Regions from separate parts of the Streptomyces sp. NBC_00466 genome, predicted to be linked through region 1. Evidence: predicted binding sites of a transcription regulator. Region 1 holds the regulator's gene; the other holds the start of a gene.
The links. Region 1 encodes HspR, which represses chaperone genes until heat shock. Its sites were predicted from a motif close to TTGAGNNNNNNNNNCTCAA; they were not measured.
Positions count from the first base shown of each region.

Region 1 (7,472 bases):
GGGGAGAAGGTCACCGACGCGGTGATCACTGTCCCGGCGTACTTCAACGACTCCGAGCGCCAGGCGACGAAGGAGGCCGGCGAGATCGCGGGTCTGAACGTCCTGCGCATCGTCAACGAGCCGACGGCCGCCGCTCTGGCGTACGGGCTCGACAAGGACGACCAGACCATCCTCGTCTTCGACCTCGGCGGCGGCACCTTCGACGTGTCGCTCCTGGAGATCGGTGACGGCGTGGTCGAGGTCAAGGCCACCAACGGTGACAACCACCTCGGTGGTGACGACTGGGACCAGCGCGTCGTCGACTACCTGGTGAAGCAGTTCGCCAACGGTCACGGCGTGGACCTGGCCAAGGACAAGATGGCTCTCCAGCGTCTCCGCGAGGCCGCGGAGAAGGCGAAGATCGAGCTGTCGTCCTCGACGGAGACCACGATCAACCTGCCGTACATCACGGCGTCGGCCGAGGGCCCGCTGCACCTGGACGAGAAGCTCACGCGCTCGCAGTTCCAGCAGCTCACCGCCGATCTGCTGGACCGCTGCAAGAGCCCCTTCCACAACGTCATCAAGGACGCGGGCATCCAGCTCTCCGAGATCGACCACGTCGTTCTCGTCGGTGGCTCGACCCGTATGCCGGCCGTCGCGGAGCTCGTCAAGGAGCTCACCGGTGGCCAGGACGCCAACAAGGGTGTGAACCCGGACGAGGTCGTCGCGATCGGCGCCTCGCTCCAGGCCGGTGTCCTCAAGGGCGAGGTCAAGGACGTCCTGCTCCTCGACGTGACGCCGCTGTCCCTCGGTATCGAGACCAAGGGAGGGATCATGACGAAGCTCATCGAGCGCAACACCACGATCCCGACCAAGCGTTCCGAGATCTTCACGACGGCCGAGGACAACCAGCCGTCCGTGCAGATCCAGGTCTACCAGGGCGAGCGCGAGATCGCGGCGTACAACAAGAAGCTCGGGATGTTCGAGCTGACCGGTCTGCCGCCGGCCCCGCGCGGTGTGCCGCAGATCGAGGTCGCCTTCGACATCGACGCCAACGGCATCATGCACGTCGCTGCCAAGGACCTCGGCACCGGCAAGGAGCAGAAGATGACCGTCACCGGTGGCTCCTCGCTGCCGAAGGACGAGGTCAACCGGATGCGCGAAGAGGCCGAGCAGTACGCGGACGAGGACCACAAGCGCCGCGAGGCCGCCGAGTCGCGCAACCAGGGCGAGCAGCTCGTCTACCAGACCGAGAAGTTCCTCAAGGACAACGAGGACAAGGTCCCGGGCGACGTCAAGACCGAGGTCGAGGAGGCCCTCACCGAGCTGAAGGAGAAGCTCAAGGGTGAGGACACCGCCGAGATCCGTACGGCCACCGAGAAGGTCGCCGCGGTTTCGCAGAAGCTCGGCCAGGCGATGTACGCGAACGCCGATGGCGCCGCTGCCGCCGGCGGTGCGCCGGGTGCCGAGGGCACCGAGCAGGCCACCGAGGCTCCTGACGACGTGGTCGACGCCGAGATCGTGGACGACGAGAAGGACGGCCGTCAGGGAGGCGCCGCATGACGGAGGAGACTCCGGGCTTCGAGGAGGAGCCCGACGTCCCCTCCGGCGCGACCTCCGAAGACGCCGCGTCGAAGGCCGCCGGGCCCGACTCCGGGAAGGAGTCGGAGCCGGCGGCCCCGGCAGGGGACGCACAGAACGGCCAGAACGGTCAGGACGGTCAGGACATCGCCCTCACCGCCCAGCTGGACCAGGTCCGCACCGCGCTCAGCGAGCGCACCGGGGACCTCCAGCGGCTCCAGGCGGAGTACCAGAACTACCGCCGCCGGGTGGAGCGGGACCGGGTCCAGGTCAAGGAGGTCGCCATCGCGGCCCTCCTGTCCGAACTCCTCCCGACCCTCGACGACATCGGCCGCGCCCGGGAGCACGGCGAGCTGGTCGGCGGCTTCAAGTCGGTGGCCGAGTCGCTGGAGACGGTAGCGGCGAAGATGGGCCTCCAGCAGTTCGGCAAGGAGGGCGAGCCCTTCGACCCGACGATCCACGAGGCCCTGATGCACTCGTACGCGCCCGACATCACCGAGGACACGTGCGTGGCGATCCTGCAGCCGGGGTACCGGTTCGGCGAGCGCACCATCCGTCCCGCGCGGGTAGCGGTGGCCGAGCCCCAGCCGGGCGCGCAGGCCAAGGACGACGCGCAGGACGAGGAGAGCGGTGGCCCGGACGAGGGCTGACATCAGTGACGAGGACTGACATCAGTAAGGGCTGGCATCAGTATCAGTAGCGACCGGAAGGAGGGACGTCGGGGATGAGCACCAAGGACTTCGTCGAGAAGGACTACTACAAGGTTCTCGGCGTCCCGAAGGACGCCACCGAGGCCGAGATCAAGAAGGCGTACCGGAAGCTCGCCCGCGAGCTGCACCCGGACGCCAACAAGAGTGACGCCAAGGCCGAAGAGCGGTTCAAGGCGGTCTCCGAGGCGAACGACGTCCTCGGCGACCCCAAGAAGCGCAAGGAGTACGACGAAGCGCGTGCTCTCTTCGGCAACGGCGGCTACCGGCCAGGGCCCGGCGCCGGCGGCGGCTCCTTCAACTTCGACCTGGGGGACCTCTTCGGAGGCACCCCGGGCGGGGGAACGGGGCAGCCGGGCGGCGGCGCGGGCGGTTTCGGCGGCGGACTCGGGGACGTGTTCGGCGGGCTGTTCAACCGGGGCGGCGGTCCCGGTACCACCCGCACCCAGCCGCGCCGCGGCCAGGACATCGAGTCCGAGGTGACGCTCAGCTTCACCGAGGCGGTCGACGGGGCCACGGTCCCGCTGCGGATGTCCAGCCAGGCGCCGTGCAAGGCCTGTTCGGGAACCGGCGACAAGAACGGCACCCCCCGGGTCTGCCCGACCTGTGTCGGCACCGGTCAGGTCTCGCGCGGCAGCGGCGGCGGTTTCTCACTGACCGATCCGTGTGTGGACTGCAAGGGCCGCGGGCTCATCGCCCAGGACCCCTGCGACGTCTGCAAGGGCTCCGGGCGGGCCAAGTCCTCCCGGACCATGCAGGTCCGGATCCCGGCCGGGGTCTCCGACGGCCAGCGGATCAGGCTGCGCGGCAAGGGCACCCCGGGCGAGCAGGGCGGCCCGGCCGGTGACCTCTATGTGATCGTCCATGTCGACGCCCACCCGGTCTTCGGCCGCAGGGGCGACAACCTCACCATCACCGTGCCCGTCGCCTTCACGGAGGCGGCACTCGGCGGCGAGGTCAAGGTACCGACGCTCGGCGGGCCCCCGGTCACGCTGAAACTGCCCGCGGGTACGCCCAACGGCCGTACGATGCGGGCCCGGGGCAAGGGCGCCGTACGCAAGGACGGCACCCGGGGGGACCTGCTGGTCACCGTCGAGGTCGCCGTACCGGCGGATCTCAGCGACAAGGCACGTGAGTCGCTGGAGACGTACCGCGACGCGACCGCGGGGCAGGACCCGCGCGCGGAGCTCTTCCAGGCCGTGAAGGGAGCTTGAGATGAATGGCCGCCGAGGACGCCGTGACCCTGCCATGGGTTACGAACTGACCGACGAGACCCCCGTGTACGTCATCTCGGTCGCCGCTCAGCTCTCCGGCCTGCATCCGCAGACCCTGCGCCAGTACGACCGTCTCGGCCTGGTCTCACCGGGCCGGACGGCCGGCCGGGGCAGGCGGTACTCGGCCCAGGACATCGAACTGCTCCGTACGGTGCAGCAGCTGTCCCAGGACGAGGGCATCAACCTCGCGGGCATCAAACGCATCATCGAGCTGGAGCATCAGGTCGCCGCGCTCCAGGCCAGGGTCGCCGAGCTCTCGGCGACGGTGGACGGCGCGGCGGTGGCCATGCAGCAGCGCGAGGCACAGGTCCACGCCTCGTACCGGCGCGACCTGGTCCCGTACCAGGACGTCCAGCAGACCAGCGCACTGGTGGTCTGGCGGCCCCGGCCGAAGCGGTCGCCGGAGTAACCGGAGTAGCGGGCGTAACAAGCACGATCACGAACGCGGAGGCGGCCCACCGGCACTGCTGGTGGGCCGCCTTGCGTGTTTCCGGGTCCGGGTCCGGGGTCGGTTTCGGGCCCGGATCACGGTTCGAGGATGCCGGACTGCGCGATCAGGTAGCCGAGTTGGGCGCGGCTGCTGCTGCCGAGTGCCGAGCTGAGTTTCGCTATGTGCGCACGGCAGGTGCGGACGTTCATCCCGAGCCGGCGGGCGATGGCCTCGTCGACGTGCCCCTCGACGAGCAACTGGGCTATGGACAGGCGTACGCCGGATACCCCTTCGGGGCCGGGGTCGTACGGGCTCTGATCCTGGAGTGGCACGCCACGTCTCCAGAACTGCTCGAAGACCTTGACGAGGTACTCGACCATGCCCGGATGGCGCAGCTCCAGCGCGATCTGGCGGTCATCGGTGGCCGGAATGAACGCCACGGTGTGGTCGAAGATCATCAAGCGCTCTATGAGCTCTTCGAGCGTGCGGATCTCCACCTTGCCGTCGGCGACGAGGTCCACGTACGCCAGCGTGCCGCGGCTGTGCCTGACCGTGTGCTGGTACAGCGTGCGCATGCTGATGCCGCGGTCGAGCAGGGGCCTGCCTCGCTCCAGGGCCTGAGTGAGTTCGTGCTCGCTGCGGGCGCCCCCCGGCTGGATCGTCAGCACTTCTGTCTGGCACGCCGCGGTGGCGAGATCGAGCGCCGCGTTGATCCTTCCGAACCCCTCCAGCACGGTGATGGCGTGAGTGGGCGGCGGATTCTGCGCGCTGATGGTCATGAACGGCTCGAAAGTGTCGGTCAGTTCCACAGACCGTCGTCTACGGTCCTGGATCTCCCGCTCGATCGGGTGGAGGCGCTGAGTGAGCGCGGCCGACGGCGGTACGGGGCGGAGCCAGCCCGCGTCGTCGGGGTCGGGGTGGAGCAGCGCGAACTCCAGCAGGCACGGGGCGGGGCCCACCTCGCTGCGCGGGATCTTGCCGAGGCTCAGCGCGCTGGCGTAAAGCCGTGCGCCCTCGTCGCAAAGTTCCGTAATGGCGTGAGGATGTGTCATGTTTGCGTAGCTTGTGGTCAATTCTCCACCCCCCAGGAACATGAATGTGCAGGAACATGATGCATCGTCCCTGTGGCGTTGACGTGCCTGGATGGGCAATCGTCTAGGAACGCGGGGGAGAGGAACACATCAAGTGAGGACGAAGCCCACTATGAAGAAAAAGATGCTTCGCTCGGTGCTTGCGGCAGTCTTCTCCGCAACTGTGCTTTTTGGTGCAGTAAGTGCTGCAGATCTTGGGTGGGGCAGCGCGCAGGCTACTGCCGTTCCTTCCGATCTTGGCTGGGGAAGCGTGCATGCGGCGACCCCGCTCGACCTCGGCTGGGGCGCGACCACCGATTCGGCAAGCGCATGACCGTCCCACCGGACGACAGAGTCTTCCAGCGCGAGATGGCTGTCGCCTACCGCTCCGGGTGGCATTTCATCGACCTCGTCACGGCGATCCCGCACCGTGGTGACTCGTTGATGGTCACCCTGTTCGGTGAGCCGGTGGTCGTCGTACGCGAGGACGACGGTGATGATGGTGACGTCCGCGCCTACCGGTGTCTGCGCAAACCCCGGGGCGCCCCACAGCCTGTTCGCTGTGCCGTTCGCTACGGCATGGTGTTCGTGAACCTCGACCGGCGTGACCACCAGTTGTTCGACGCCGAGCCGACCACAGCTATCCCCCGCAGTGCCTGACGCGATTCCCCCGTCGTAAAAGATCGCTCAGGTGCTTCCCCCACACAGCGGCGCCACCGTGACCTGAACACGGTGGCGCCGCTGTGCTGCGTACATGGCCCCCGCCGCCGGTCAGGCGCGGCCCATCGCCCGTTCGACGGTGATCTCGATCAGGATCCGGTCCGGGTTCTCGGTCGGTGTGCGCCCGTAGCGCTCCGCGTAACGGCGCACCGCGTCGGCGATGGCGTCCGGCTCCGTACGGATCCGCGCGCGCCCCTCCAGCGTCGCCCAGCGGCCCGGTGCCACCTGGCAGACCGCGACCCGTGCGCCCTCGGGCCCCGCGGCCAGGATGTTGGCGACCTTCCGCGACTTCTTGTTGGCGATGACCCTGGCGATCCCGGCCTCCGGTTCCCACGTCACGCCGACCGGCACCAGATGCGGTGAACCGTCCGGGCGCGGGGTCGTCAACGTGCAGCGATGGAATTCGCGCCAGAAGCTGAGGTAGGGCGGATCGGGGTTCCGTGGGTCAATGGCCATGGGCGCGAACCTACCCGGCCCCCGCTGTCCCGCCGTCCGGGGTGTGGCAGAGATCCTGTCGGCCAGGGGGCGTCGGCCCTGTGCAATAGATGTTGAGTGGCATAGACTCAACTTTATGCACGTTGCCTGAGTCATCGCTAAGTCATCACTGAGTCATCACCAGGCAGACTGAGCTTTACCGCACCGAGCCTTACGCACTGAGCCTTACGCACTGGGCATGGCACACAGCCATCGCACCGAGTCACTGCAGGGACGGACCCGCCCCGCGAGGAGGAGAGCGCACACGTGGACGCCGAGCTGACCAACAAGAGCCGGGACGCGATCACCGCGGCGAACAGCCGCGCCGTGTCCGACGGCAACCCGGACCTGACCCCCGTACATCTGCTGCTCGCCCTGCTGGAGGGGCAGGACAACGAGAACGTCGTCGACCTGCTGGCCGCCGTCGATGCGGACCAGGCGGTCATCAGGTCCGGGGCCGAGCGGCTGCTCGGCGGGCTGCCCAGCGTGACCGGTTCGACGGTCGCGCCCCCGCAGCCCGACCGTGAGGTGCTCGCCGTCATCGCGGACGCGTCGAAGCGGGCCAAGGAACTGGGGGACGAGTACATCTCGACCGAGCATCTGCTCATCGGGATCGCCGCCAAGGGCGGCCACGCCGGCGAACTGCTGACGCAGCAGGGCGCCGACGCCAAGAAATTGCTGGAAGCGTTCGAGACGAGCAGGGGAGGGCGCCGGGTGACCACACCCGACCCCGAGGGTCAGTACAAGGCGCTGGAGAAGTTCGGTACGGACTTCACGGCCGCGGCACGAGACGGCAAGCTCGACCCGGTCATCGGGCGGGACCACGAGATCCGCCGGGTGGTGCAGGTGCTGTCCCGGCGCACCAAGAACAACCCGGTGCTCATCGGCGAGCCCGGCGTCGGCAAGACGGCCGTCGTGGAGGGCCTCGCCCAGCGGATCATCAAGGGCGACGTACCGGAGAGCCTCCGGAACAAGCGGCTGATCTCCCTGGACCTGGGGGCCATGGTCGCCGGTGCCAAGTACCGCGGCGAGTTCGAGGAGCGGCTGAAGTCCGTCCTGGCCGAGATCAAGGAGAGCGACGGCCAGGTCATCACCTTCATCGACGAGCTGCACACCGTCGTCGGCGCGGGCGCGGGCGGCGACTCCGCGATGGACGCGGGCAACATGCTCAAGCCGATGCTGGCCCGCGGTGAGCTGCGCATGGTCGGCGCGACGACCCTGGACGAGTACCGGGAGC
Region 1 is NZ_CP107896.1:2,975,129-2,982,600, reverse strand. It holds gene dnaK (molecular chaperone DnaK) at 1-1,542, shown strand, start outside; gene grpE (nucleotide exchange factor GrpE) at 1,539-2,210, shown strand; gene dnaJ (molecular chaperone DnaJ) at 2,285-3,481, shown strand; gene OG210_RS13105 (heat shock protein transcriptional repressor HspR) at 3,483-3,950, shown strand; gene OG210_RS13100 (helix-turn-helix transcriptional regulator) at 4,067-5,023, opposite strand; gene OG210_RS13095 (hypothetical protein) at 5,175-5,375, shown strand; gene OG210_RS13090 ((2Fe-2S)-binding protein) at 5,372-5,701, shown strand; gene OG210_RS13085 (TIGR03618 family F420-dependent PPOX class oxidoreductase) at 5,813-6,217, opposite strand; gene clpB (ATP-dependent chaperone ClpB) at 6,503-7,472, shown strand, end outside.

Region 2 (7,472 bases), 1.4 Mb from region 1:
TCTCGAATGTACGTTCTGCTGCGTACGCGGCTGTGTCCCAGCTGCGTTCTTGGACAAAGCGTCCAGATCTCATCTGCCGGTCAGCAGACTAGATGCCCGGACGCCGTCCCGGCTACGCAGGGCGAACACCGAGATGGACCACGTCAGGCACGCCCCGGGCAACTGGGATCTCTTCGGTCCTTACCCCACTGAATCCGGCATTCCGCAAGGCTTCCTCAAAAGTCGCCGATGGCTGAGCCGACCAGACGGCCAGGATTCCTCCCGGTTTGAGCCGTTCCATACAAGCGGTGAGGCCGTCCGCGGTGTACAGCCCGCCGTTGTCGTCGGTGACCGTCCATCCTGGCCCGTTGTCGATGTCCAGGCACAAAGCGTCATATGCCGATGTGGATCCGCGCATGTGTGCGACCAGATCGGTGGGCAGGATCACAGTCCGGGGATCGGCGAGCGCCGTTCCCGAGATCCGGGCGAGCGGACCCTCCAGGTGCCAGTCGATGACGGCCTGCTCGCGTTCGACGACCGTGATCCGGCCCCAGCGGGGGTCCGCAGCGGCGTGTGCGAGTGAGAATCCGACGCCGAGTCCGCCGATGAGCACGGAGGGGCGGTCGCGGCCGGCCGGCAGTGCGGCCAGTGCCGCGTCGATCAGCAGCCGCTCCGAGCGGCCGTCCGATGTGTCCATCAGGAAGCACCCGTTGGCGATGATCTCGAAGTGCTCCCCGCGCTCGCGCAGCACGACCTCGCCGTACGGGCCCTCGCGCCGGTCAAGCGTGCGTACGTCGCCGATGTCGCTGATGTCGATGGGGGGTCTCCTCCCGGGCCGGCCCCGGACGCCACGGGGGGTGCGGGGGTTGCTTCGCGTGGTGGATGTCATAGGCGCCGTCGGAGGCTATCCCGGAGAGTGAACGTTGGGGGAGTGAGTCGAACGGACAGACCGACGGCCGACGGGACAGACAGAGTGCACCACACGCAGCGGACGCGACGCCCGGCCGGTGGCCCGGGCCGGGCCCTGCTGCCCTTGCTGCGCCTGCTGCCCACCCCCACCGGAACGCCCTTCACCTTCGTCTACGTCCTGGTGCTGGTCGCCACCTCGCTCTTCGCCGAGCACGCCGACCCGCACACCGTCACCGCCCTGCTGCGCGACTCCAGTACCGACATGGCCCATCTGGCCCGTACCCCGCTGCTCGTCCTGGTGGGCAGCGCCCTGTGGATAGCCGGCGGCCTGCTGTCGGTGTCCGCGGCCGGCTTCCTGCTCGTCCTCACCGCCCTGGAGCGCCGAATAGGCGCGCTGCACACCGGCGCGGTGTTCCTGACGGGGCACGTCCTGGCGACTCTGGCGACCGAGATCCCGGTCGGTGTCGCGGTCGCCGCCGGCCATCTCCCCGACTCCTCGCTCCACCGTTTGGACTATGGCATCAGCTTCGGACTGATGACCGGTGTCGGGGCCCTGGCCGGGCTGCTCCCGCCACTGCTGCGCTGGCCCCTCCTGGGGGCCGTCGCCACGGCGCTCGTCCAGGCGCTGCTGGCCCTCGGCGACCCTCTCACCGACTGGGGCCATCCGCTGTCGCTCGCCATCGGGGTGGCCTGCTGGCCGCTGGTGCGCCGCTGGGCCGCCGCCAGGACCGGCCGCACATCCCGGGCGGCCACGGCACCCGCTCCACTCGCAGGGTCCGAGCCGTCCGTACCGGTCGGCGCGAGCCCCTCCACGGGCGAGCCCGGCAGCCCCGCCGACGCCTCGGCTCCGGCCTCCTGACCTGGTGGCGGACCCGATCGCTGAGAGCGAACGGCCGCCCGGGAACACCAGCGCCCCTCTCGGCATTGAGTCTGCATAGCTCAACTTCACTGCCTAAGGGGAGATCATGGCTGACACGTCCACACCGCTCACCCTGCCCGTGCTGCCGCTCGACGACGAGGTCGTGCTGCCCGGAATGGTGGTGCCGCTGGACCTTTCCGACGCGGACGTAAGCGCCGCCGTGGAGGCCGCCCAGGCGTCTCCCGCCCGCTCCAGCGGCAACAAGCCGCTGGTCCTGCTCGTTCCGCGGCTCGACGGCAGTTACGCGAGCACCGGCGTCCTCGGCACCGTCGAACAGGTCGGCAGGCTCTCCGACGGAGACCCCGGAGCCCTGGTCCGCGGCCGGGGCCGGGTCCGTATCGGCGCCGGCACCACCGGTCCGGGCACCGCGCTCTGGGTCGAGGGGATCCACGTCGACGAGACCGACCCCGAGCCGCTGCCCGGCGCCGTCACCGCGCTGGTCAAGGAGTACAAGGCGCTCGCCACCGACTGGCTGAAGAAGCGCGGAGCCTGGCAGGTCGTCGACCGCGTCCAGCAGATCGAGGGCGTGTCGGCCCTCGCGGACAACTCCGGCTACTCGCCGTTCCTCACCCTCGCCCAGAAGACCGAGCTCCTGGAGACCGCCGACCCGGTGGCCCGGCTGAAGCTCGCCGTCCAGTGGCTGGGCGAGCACCTCGCCGAACAGGACGTCGCCGAGTCCATCGCCAAGGACGTCCAGGAGGGCGTGGACAAGCAGCAGCGCGAGTTCCTGCTCCGCCGCCAGCTGGAGGCCGTACGCAAGGAGCTCTCCGAGCTCAACGGCGAGGCGGACGACGAGTCCGACGACTACCGGGCCCGCGTCGAGGCCGCCGCGCTCCCCGGGTACGTCAGGGAGGCCGCGCTCAAGGAGGTCGAGAAGCTGGAGCGCTCGTCCGACCAGAGCCCCGAGGGCTCCTGGATCCGGACCTGGCTGGACACCGTCCTCGAACTGCCGTGGAACGAACGCACCGAGGACGAGTACGACATCAGGGGCGCCAAGGCCGTCCTGGACGCGGAGCACTCCGGCCTGGAGGACGTGAAGGAGCGCATCACCGAGTACCTGGCCGTACGCAAGCGCCGTGCCGACCGCGGCATGGGCATCGTCGGCGGCCGGCGCGGCGGCGCCGTACTGGCGCTCGTCGGCCCGCCCGGGGTCGGGAAGACCTCACTCGGCGAGGGAGTCGCGCACGCCATGGGCCGCAAGTTCGTCCGCGTCGCGCTCGGCGGCGTACGGGACGAGGCCGAGATCCGCGGACACCGGCGTACGTACGTCGGCGCGCTGCCCGGACGGATCGTGCGGGCGATCAAGGAGGCCGGCTCGATGAACCCGGTCGTCCTGCTCGACGAGATCGACAAGGTCGGCTCGGACTTCCGGGGCGACCCGGCGGCCGCCCTGCTCGAAGTGCTCGACCCGGCCCAGAACCACACCTTCCGGGACCACTACCTGGAGGTCGAACTCGACCTGTCCGATGTGGTGTTCCTGGCCACCGCGAACGTGCTGGAAGCCATCCCGGAGGCGCTGCTCGACCGTATGGAGCTGGTCAGGCTCGACGGCTACACCGAGGACGAGAAGGTCGTCATCGCCCGCGACCACCTGCTGCCCAGGCAGCTGGAGCGCGCGGGTCTGGAGCCCGGCGAGGTGGCGCTCGACGACTCCGCGCTGCGCAAGCTGGCGGGGGAGTACACCCGCGAGGCGGGCGTACGGAACCTGGAGCGGGCCGTCGCCAGGCTGCTGCGGAAGGTCGCGGCCCAGCACGAGCTGGGCGAGCAGGAGCTGCCGCTGACCGTCACCGACGCCGGACTGCGGCCGCTGATCGGGCGGCCCCACCATGTGCCGGAGTCCGCGCAGGACCCGGCGGAGCGCCGTACGGCGGTGCCCGGTGTGGCCACCGGACTCGCGGTGACCGGCGCGGGCGGCGACGTCCTCTTCGTCGAGGCGTCGCTGGCCGACCCCGAGACCGGCGCGGCGGGGCTGACCCTGACCGGCCAGCTCGGCGACGTCATGAAGGAGTCGGCGCAGATCGCGCTCTCCTTCCTGCGCTCGCGCGGCGCCGAACTGGAGCTGCCCGTCGCGGATCTGAAGGAACGCGGAGTGCACATCCACTTCCCGGCGGGCTCGGTGCCCAAGGACGGCCCGAGCGCGGGCATCACGATGACGACGGCGCTGGCGTCGCTGCTCTCCGGCCGGCAGGTCCGTACGGACGTGGCCATGACCGGTGAGGTGTCGCTGACCGGGCGGGTGCTGCCGATCGGCGGTCTGAAGCAGAAGCTGCTGGCCGCGCACCGGGCGGGCATCACGACCGTGGTGATCCCCAAGCGGAACGAGGCCGATCTGGACGACGTGCCGGCCGAGGTGCTCGACACGCTGGAGGTGCACCCGGTGACGGACGTACGCCAGGTCCTGGAGATCGCGCTGTCCCCCGCGGAGGTACGGGTTCCGGCGGCCGCCTGACGGCCCGGTGCCGTACTGGAGAACGGCTGAAGGAAAACGCAGGGCCCCCGGCAGCACTCCGGGGGCCTTGCGCTGGTCACGGTGCGGTGCGCGGGCGTCAGCCGTTGGCGAGTGCCTGGACCCGGTCCAGCGCGCCGTTGAACTTGTCATGGTCGCCGACCGTCGGTCCGGTCGAGGTGTACTGCCACATCGTCTGGTAGCCCCAGCCGGCGGGCAGCGCGCCCGGCGCCGAGTCGTAACGGGCGATCCAGAGCGGGTTGGTGGCCCCGAAGCTGCTGTTGTTCCCCGTGCACTGCGTCCACCAGCTGGTCGCGGTGTAGATGACCGCGTCGCGCCCGGTGAGCGACTTGTAGGTGTTGGCGAAGTCGTGGATCCAGGCGACCATCGATGCCGCGCTCAGGCCGTAGCAGGCGTCGCCGTACGGATTCCACTCGATGTCCAGCACACCGGGCAGGGTCTTGCCGTCGCGGGACCAGCCGCCGCCGTGGCTGACGAAGTAGTTCGCCTGGTTCGCACCGCTGGAGTCGTTCGGCGTCGCGAAGTGGTACGCGCCGCGGATCATCCCGACGTTGTACGAGCCGTTGTACTGCTGGGCGAAGGAGGGGTTCGTGTAGTAGTTGCCCTCGGTGGCCTTGGTGTAGGCCCACCGCACGCCGCTGCTCCACAGCGTCGCCCAGTTGACGTTGCCCTGGTAACCGGAGACGTCGACGCCTTCGGTCTGGACCGCCGAACCGGTGTTGCGAGGGGTGCCGCCCCGGCCGTCGTGGGCGATGACGCCCATCCCCATGGTGGCCGTGCCGCGGGCGGGGGTGTCGGCCGCGGAGGCCGAGCCGGGCAGGGCCAGCAGGGAGGTGAGGAAGGCGAGAAGGATCCCGACTGCGGCGATACGTCCGCGTCGGGCCGTTCCGGATCTGAGCACGGGCATGTGCGTGCCTCCGAAAGGCTCGGTGGGGGAGCTGGGAGAGCTCAGTCATCGCCGGCATGTCGTGGTGTGGACATGTCAGCGATGTCGACGCTACGCACGTAGACCCGTGCGGCGGAAGGGGGCCTGGGTGCTGCCGTTGGTCTACTCCTGCGAAATACTGGCCCAGCTGCGGCGATGGCAGACGCTGAAAGAAACTTTCAGGATCGGGAAAGCTCGTAAGGGGTGCTGACGTGCACGACAGCGGTACTGAAAGTGAACTCCCCGTCCCGCCGGGGAATGGTGTGGACCATGAATTCCTGGCGCTGGAACGGGAGTTGGCCGTCTTTCTGCGCCGTGCGCGGGCCTCGTCCGGCGAGATGTCGCGCGCCGTCCACCCTGATCTGGAGGCCGCCGCCTACGGGCTGCTGGTCTGCCTCGACGAGTGGGGCGGGCAGCGGGCCACCGACCTGGCCGCCTACATCGGAGTCGGCCGGGCGACCATAAGCCGTCAACTGCGGTCCCTCGAGGTCCTCGGGCTGGTCACCCGTGAGCAGGACCCCGGCGACGGCCGCGCCTTCCTGGTGCAGCTCACCGGCGAGGGGCGCGAACGGATGCGGCGGGTGCGGGACGCGCGCCGGGCCGAGTACGTACGCAAGCTGGACGGCTGGGACCGGACCGAGGTCGCGGAACTGGCCCGTCTGCTGCACCACTTGAACGCCCGCGCGGAGAGCTGAACCGGGGGGTGGGGGCCGGGTCTGCCCGGGTGGCCGGCCGACTGGCACCGAGCCGGGGCCGAAGGCTCTGCGCGGCCCGCGGAGGGACCCCCGCAGCCCCACCCGGATCCCCACGCCTCACCCGTATCCCACAGCCCCACCCGGACCCCTACAGCTCCAGCAGCACGGCCGACGCGTCGTCGTGCGTCTTGCTGTTCCGCAGGAACGCGCGGTCCGTGTCCGCGTCCTCCAGCGCCCGCACCCGCCCGATCAGCGCCTGCGGACCCTCCTTGCGCAGCACCGCCAGGCACTCCGCCCAGTCGCCCTCCCGGAAGACCTCGACCCACCGGCTCGCGCCGTCGCTGAGCGCGGCCAGTGCCCGTACCTCCGCCAGAGGCGTGCGCCCGGTCACCGCGCGCTCCGCCACCGCCGGATCGGCGGCCGCCGTGAAGAACCCGCCCTCCTGGTTCCGTGCCGCGTCGGCCGTCGCCTCGGTCGCCAGCACCTCGCGCGGCAGCCGGTCCAGGCGGTCGTCCAGCACCGCCCGTACGGCCCCCGACACGTCCTCGACCAGCAGGACCGAGTCGGACAGCACCAAGTGCTCGACGGTCTCGGCGGACCAGCGCGCCATGACGACGGTTGCCTGCGGGGTGCGCACGTGAGAAAGGTCACAGATTGAGCTGTGCGCTTCGGCGGTAAGGCGAATCGCCTCCGCAAGTACCTCACGCAGACTCATATCCCCCCGCGAACCGGACAGTTCGACCAGAGAACCGCCGAGCCGGGCGGTGAACCACGGCACGCCGTGTACACATCCGTCGGTCCCCGCGGGCGGAGTCACGCCGTCCAGCAGTACGAGCAGCCCGCCCCGCCCCGAGGCAGGCAGGACGGCTCCGGTCCAGTCCTCGTTGGGGCGTTCGGGGGTGCCGGGGGTGGAGGCGAGTTCGATCCGCATACCGGTCAGTCTGCCCGATGCCTTCACGAGGGGCGCACAGGCACGGTCGAAAGGTACGGACCGCCGTGCGGGCGGGGGAACTTGGCACGGAATGTACGACTCCGTAACTCCGTCGGCCCTCTGCGGGCGGGCATCCTGCCAAAGCCGGTCCGGAAGTTCCAACCGGCGCTCCGCGTGCGCCCCGCGTGCGCGGGTCGCAGAGTTGTTCGCCAACTTGCTGTTGATGTTCACTCGTTCAGGTGGCTGACCTGGTGATGCGCACTCCCCTCCCAAAACCACTGGAATGGTCAGAAGCCGTACCAGAGGTGGGAGTGCATCCTTGTGATCAGTCATCATCTCGGCGTCATGCGTGGACGAGTCAAGATTGTGAGCACCGGTGCAGAACAAGCGGCTTCGGGGCAACAGAGGCGTGCCACCCGAGCGCACCACCCGGGTACGCAGGCGCCTGGTCGCGGGTGTGGCCGTCGTCGGCCTCGCGGTCCTCGCGGCCGGCGCTCCGGCGGTCTACAGCGCGTCGGCCGAACTGACCGACGCCCAGCGTCTGGTCACCCTCTCCGACCTGGACCAGCAGACCGTCTCCCTGGCGCACGACCTCGCGGACGAGCGGGACGACGTCACGGTCTACATCGCGGGCGGGCGCGCCAAGA
Region 2 is NZ_CP107896.1:1,619,234-1,626,705, reverse strand. It holds gene OG210_RS07110 (spermidine synthase) at 113-868, opposite strand; gene OG210_RS07105 (rhomboid-like protein) at 953-1,747, shown strand; gene lon (endopeptidase La) at 1,854-4,256, shown strand; gene OG210_RS07095 (lysozyme) at 4,354-5,181, opposite strand; gene OG210_RS07090 (MarR family winged helix-turn-helix transcriptional regulator) at 5,412-5,894, shown strand; gene OG210_RS07085 (hypothetical protein) at 6,043-6,825, opposite strand; gene OG210_RS07080 (nitrate- and nitrite sensing domain-containing protein) at 7,235-7,472, shown strand, end outside.
Region 2: a site for HspR is predicted at 1,813-1,831, ahead of lon (endopeptidase La). Genes of this name have one in related genera too.